DNA from 2 places in the Kluyvera fluvialis genome. Region 2 is predicted to be linked to the other one. Evidence: riboswitches for the same ligand, from Rfam matches in the RefSeq annotation. Region 2 holds a riboswitch; the other holds the start of a gene.
What was found. A riboswitch is a leader RNA that binds a small molecule or an ion and turns the genes downstream of it on or off. The one in region 2 is predicted to bind cobalamin.
Positions count from the first base shown of each region.

Region 1 (3,149 bases), 1.2 Mb from region 2:
AGCCCACTACGCGGTGGATCGACAAAAATTGTCTTACACTGATAGCTTTTCAAATCAATTCCCTGCAAGCGGTTAAATTCCCGCACCCCGTTCATTGCCTGAGTAAACTCTTCCGCCGCCATGCGGATTATCTGCACGTTGTCGATGTGGTTAGCCGCAATGTTGTATTGCGCCGCTGCCACCGACGGTTTGGCAATTTCGGTCGCCAGTACGCGCTCGAAGTTACGCGCCAGCGCCAGTGAGAAGTTGCCGTTACCGCAGTACAGCTCCAGCAGGTCGCCGCGTGAGTTCTGCGTGACGTTGAGCGCCCATTCGAGCATCTGGATGTTCATCGCCGCGTTTGGCTGGGTGAAGCTGTTTTCAACCTGGCGGTAAATCATCTCTGTACCCGCAACCGGCAGACACTCGTCGATATAGTCCTGGTCCAGCGCGATTTTCGTTTTGGTTGCGCGGCCAATCAGGTGCACGTTGAAACCCTGCGCGCGCAGAGCGTCACGCAAGGCTTCGGCCTGCTCGCGCCAGGCGTCATCCAGCTTTTTATGGTACAGCAGCGATACCACCGCCTGGTTGCTCAAGGTGGTGAGGTAGTCAATCTGGAACAGCTTATGGCGCAGGCTATGATTGTCGCGCACTCCGTCGAGCATGGCGGTCATCAGCGCGTTGATAAGTTCGCTGGCAGCCGGGAATGTGTCAACGCGAATGCGGCTCTTGGTCTGCTGGTCGAACATGATGTGGTACAGGTCATCGCCGTCATGCCAGATGCGGAATTCTGCGCGCATCCGGTAGTGGCTGATCGGTGAGCGAAACACCTCCGGCGCGGGTGCGCTAAACGGCGTCATCATCGTTTGCAGGCGAGTGACTTTCTCGGCGAGCTGAGCGTCGTACTGTTCGGTTGGGAGGTGTTCGGGGGTCATTATGCATCCTGAATAATAAAAGTACGCGAGGATTGTAGGGCTTGCTCAGGGGATGTCCAGTGTCGATGTCAGCGAAAATGATAAATAGCAGTCTGGACATCTATATGTAACTAAATGTAGCATTTGTGCCCCGGTCCTGTGAGTTAAAAGGGAACCCAGTGTAAATCTGGGGCTGACGCGCAGCGGTAAGGAAGGTAAATCATGAGCGCACCTGGTGCAGACACTGCGGCGTGCCGTGGGAAGTCATCATGATTTTAAACAGCCTCCAAGCCCGAAGACCTGCCGGATTACGTCGCTTAAGGTTTTATCGTCGCGAACTACGGATAAAACCTGCGGCATCCTTTTTTATGTTTCGGATGCTTTGAAAAATGATTAAAAAAGCTTCGCTGATGACGGCGTTATCCGTCACAGCATTTTCCGGCTGGGCGCAAAATAGCAATTTAGACACGCTGGTGGTGACCGCCAACCGTTTTCAACAACCGGTTGATACTGTATTAGCGCCAACGGATGTGGTTACGCGCGAGGAGATCAATCGCTGGCAGGCGAAGAATCTGAACGACGTTATGCGTCGTTTACCTGGCGTCGATATCGCGCAATATGGCGGTATGGGGCAGTCTTCTTCTCTCTTTATTCGTGGCACGGAAACGCGCCAGGTGCTGGTACTGGTTGACGGTATCCCGATGAGCCGTCCTGGCATTTCCAATACGCCAGACTTGAATCAAATTCCGCTTTCTTTAGTGCAGCGCGTGGAATATATCCGCGGGCCTCGCTCGGCAATTTATGGCTCTGGTGCGATGGGCGGGGTCATTAACGTTATTACGCGCTCCGACAACGACGAGTCAAAAATTGATGCCGGAATGGGGTCGAAAGGCTACCAGCATTATGATGGTACGCTGCGTCAGCGTTTTGGCGACACGGTAGCAACCGTTGCAGGCTCCTATGAAAGCACTAAAGGTTTTAACGTCCAGCCGGGTTCAAGCTGGGATCACGACAGCGATCGTGACGGTTTTCGCAATAAGACCTTCTGGGGTAGCCTGGAGCATAAATTTAATGACAGCTTGTCCGGCTTTTTCCGTGGGCATAGCTATACCAACAACTCTGATTATGATCTGGGCAGCCCGCCGACGTCTAAAAACTATAGCGCTGACGAAGAACAACTCTATAACCAATCCTGGGATACCGGGCTGCAATTTAATTCAGGAATTTACTCTTCGCAGCTAATTGCAAGCTACCAGAAGGTAAAGGACTACAACTACAGCAGTATCTACGGCCGCTATAACGATGGCACTACGCTGGATAATATGACGCAGCGTAACCTGCAATGGGGTAACAACGTTCAGGTTGGGCAGGGGTCTATTAGCGCGGGTGTGGACTGGCAGCAACAGCGTTTAACGTCATCCAGTACGACGATGTCGGATAGCTATAAACGTGACAACACTGGGCTGTATTTAACTGGGCAGCAGCAGTTCGGTACTGTTACGCTCGAAGCATCTGGCCGTGAAGACCACGATGAGCAGTTTGGCTGGCATGGCACCTGGCAGACAACCGCAGGCTGGGCGTTTGTCGAAAACTATCGCGCGACGCTCTCCTACGGCACGGGCTTCCTGGCTCCGTCTCTGGGTCAGCAGTTCGGCTCAACCCGCTTCGGCATCAATTCTAACCCGAACCTGAAACCGGAAGAGTCAAAGCAGTGGGAAGCTGGGCTTGAAGGATTAACGGGCCCGCTGGACTGGCGTCTGTCGGCTTACCATTACAAGATAAGCAACCTTATTACCTACTATTCTGATCCGGTAACCTGGGCGGGTGAGTATGACAACATCAACTCCGCCACGATTAAAGGTGTGGAATGGACAGGGAGTGTGGATACTGGCATCTTCAGCCATCGTGTGACGTTGCAGTATATCGACCCACGCAATGATGATAACGGTGAAGTGCTGGCGCGCCGTTCAAAACGTCAGGCGAAATATCAGCTCGATTGGTCAATGTTTAATGTTGATATGGATGTGTCGTGGCAATACTACGGTAAGCGCTACGATAACAACACGTCGCAGTACAATCCAACGCAGCAGGTTTTACCGAGTTACAGCACCGTTGATGTATCGGCTTCATATCCGATCACCTCACACCTGACAGTTCGTGGTAAAATAGCCAACCTGTTCGATAAAGATTACGAGACAGTTTATGGCTACCAAACTGCAGGACGGGAATACACCTTGTCTGGCAGCTACACCTTCT
Region 1 covers NZ_AP046142.1:4,777,159-4,780,307, reverse strand. The annotation lists gene trmA (tRNA (uridine(54)-C5)-methyltransferase TrmA) at 1-914, opposite strand, end outside; cobalamin riboswitch at 1,029-1,215, shown strand; gene btuB (TonB-dependent vitamin B12 receptor BtuB) at 1,283-3,149, shown strand, end outside; gene murI (glutamate racemase) at 3,096-3,149, shown strand, end outside.
Region 1: linked by a shared signal. The riboswitch ahead of btuB (TonB-dependent vitamin B12 receptor BtuB) and the one ahead of AC6I4B_RS04795 (cobyrinic acid a,c-diamide synthase CobB) in region 2 are both predicted to bind cobalamin.

Region 2 (3,149 bases):
AAAAGCCAGCTCAGGCGAGCAGGAATAAAGTTGGCGGCATCGTCCATACGGGCGCTGACCATACCAATAGCGCGGTATTTTTGATGCTTATAGCCCACCATAGAGTCGAGGGTATTCACCGCTTTGTAGGCCATCGCCAGCGGCGCGCCGCCAAGTAACAGGAAAAACAGCGGGGCGATAATGCCATCGACGGTGTTTTCTGCCACGGTTTCTACCACCGCGCGGTTGATTTGCGCAGGCTGAAGCTGCGAGGTGTCGCGCCCGACAATCCACGACAGCTTAATGCGGCTTTCGGCAAGGTCGCCCGCGCGCAGCGGTTTCTCAACCTCCTGTGCCGATTGCGCCAGGCAGCGACCGGCAAGCACAGTAAAAATCAACCAGGCGTTGACGCCCCAGCCCAGCCACGGGTGAATGCGGGCGGCAAGCGCTAAAACGCCCCAGGTAACGCCATAAGTTATCCCGACCACCACCAGCCACATTACGCCGCCGCCGATGCGCAGCGCGCGCTCGGTGCGGCAAAGGCGGCGTACCACGCGCTGCACGGCGTTAATCAAGTTGCCTATCCAGCGTACCGGATGCGGCCAGTTTGGCGGGTCGCCAATCAGCACATCCAGCATCCACGCCACACACCAAATGAGCAGCGTCATAGCGCGCTCCTGGCGGCAGCAAACCAGTGGTTGAGCATGGAGGGGCGCTGGGCGAAGTGAAGGTGTAAATAGCTGGCGAAGGTATTACCGCGCTGCCAGCCGCCTTGCCATTGCTGGAGTACCGCGCCATCGCGTGTTTTGCGACACGCCATCACCGCCGCATCCTGCGGAGTGAAATCCGAGTAGTGAAATTCATGCCCGCGCAATATTTCGCCGGGCGCGGCAAGTAGCGTTTGCCGCTCGGCCTGCGCTTCGCAATAGCCAAAACGGGTCAGACGTGTGCCCATTTTGCTCTGGCCTGGCAAAATATCCGCCATTTGATGCACCTGACCATCGGCGTCCTGCAACGTGCTGCCGAGATACATCAGCCCGCCGCATTCCGCGTAAATGGCTACGCCGCGCTGATGTGCCGCGCGTAGCTGCGCCAGCATCGTTTCATTTGCCGCCAGCGCCTGTGCATGTAGCTCTGGATAACCGCCGCCCAGCCACACCATTTGGCATGGCGGCAGCAGGTGGTCGTGTAATGGGCTAAAACGCACAATCTCCACGCCCGCCCGCGCCAGCAGCGCCAGGTTATCTGGATAGTAAAAGTTAAATGCTTCGTCGTCGGCGAGCGCCAGCGTAAGTCCCGCGCCGGATTGCGGCATCGGCGGCAAGTTGCCTTCAGGCATGTGCGCCAATTCGGTGAGCGCCAGCAGGCGTTCGATATCGAGTGTGCGTTCCAGCATGGCGGCAAAGTCCTGCCACGGCTGGCGGTTAAGCGCAGATTCGCGCGCCATTACCAGCCCCAGATGGCGCTCCGGTAACGCAACGCCCGCCGCACGCGGCACATAGCCCAATACCGGCAGCCCGCAATAGCGGGTAATCGCGCTTTTCAGCAGTTGGAAGTGGCTTTCGCTGTTGACGCGATTGACTATCACCCCCGCAATATTCAGGCTGGGGTCGAAGTGCTGGAACCCCATCACCGTCGCAGCAATCGAGGTAGACACCGCTTTGCCATCCACCAGCAAAATGACCGGGCAACCGAGCTGTTTTGCCATCGCGGCGGTGCTGCAATAGTTGGGATCAGTGCCGTAGCCGTCGTACAGGCCCATCACGCCTTCAATAACGGCGATATCGGCCTGCTGCATATGTTCGCTAAACAGGGCGTTAAGGGTCGAGGTGGGCAGCATAAAGCTGTCGAGATTGCGGGAAGCCACACCGCACAGGGCGGTATGCCAGCCAGTGTCGAGGTAATCGGGGCCGACTTTATAAGGCTGCACGCGCAGGCCGCTCTGCTGAAGCAGGGTGAGCAAGCCGAGCGTGACGGTGGTTTTGCCACAGCCGCTACCGGTTCCTGCAAGAATAAATGCGTGCTGTCTGGCTGCCATACCCTGCCCCTATTCATTGGGTATAGCTATACGTGTGCCCAGTCAGAAGACTGTGCGACGCAAAGCAACCCACTTCCCACCGAAGTTGTTGATAATCACCGACAGGCAGGTCTTCTGGCTTAGCGTCATCCTCGCCCGCCCTTCCCGATCTGGCGATCAGTGGTGTTTACGGGGTTGTCAGCATCACAGCAGCGGGGGCTGCGGAGGATTTATCCACCTTTGCGGATGCACCTCCTTCCCTGGCATATCACTATGCCGAACCTGTTGGCTCTGATTTTGTCTCTATGCCGACATCTTACGCCCGCATAAAATAAAAGCAGGTTACTCTAGCGCGGTGGTTAAAGTATTTCGTTGCGCTATGACAATACCGATATATTTATTCATCACAGTTGATATTTTGTTCGTTTAACTCACCACAAGGCATAAAAATAATGAGTGTGGCGCGCTGCCCTGCCTCTTGCGGGGAGCTGATTCAGGGCTGGATTCTGGGTAGTGAGAAGCTGATCTCTTGCCCCATTGAGTGGTACAGCACAGTGGAAGTTTGCAATGCTACACCGCTACCCAACGAGCGCCCACTGACGCGCGCGATGGTCAACGCCCTGCTGGCGCATTACGGTTATCCGCTGGCGCTAAGCCAGACGCTGCGCATTACGGTGCACTCGACGATTCCGCTGGCCAAAGGGATGGCGAGCAGCACCGCCGATATTGCGGCCACGGCGGTGGCGGCGGCTGCGCATTTAGGTCATTCACTGCGTGAGTCTGAATTAGCCGCGCTGTGCGTTTCGCTGGAGCCAACCGACAGCACGCTGTTCCGCTCGCTGACGCTGTTTGACCACCACCATGCGCAAACGCAAATTGCCTGTGCGCCGTCGCCCGCCTTTGACCTGCTGGTGCTGGAAAGCCCCGTGATATTGCGCACCGCCGATTATCATCGTCAGCCGAGAGAGGCCGCGCTACAGGCTAACGCGGCGCTATTACAACAGGCATGGGAAAAGGTGCAGTTAGCCTGTACCCGCCATAGCCCTACGTTGATGGGCGAGGCCGCCACGCTGAGCGCCATCGCCAGCCAGACGCTGCTGCCGAAGCCCGGTTTTGATACGCTGCTCGCGCTGGTAGAATCGTGTGATTTATA
Region 2 covers NZ_AP046142.1:997,425-1,000,573, reverse strand. The annotation lists gene cbiB (adenosylcobinamide-phosphate synthase CbiB) at 1-647, opposite strand, end outside; gene AC6I4B_RS04795 (cobyrinic acid a,c-diamide synthase CobB) at 644-2,017, opposite strand; cobalamin riboswitch at 2,105-2,297, opposite strand; gene AC6I4B_RS04790 (L-threonine kinase) at 2,449-3,149, shown strand, end outside.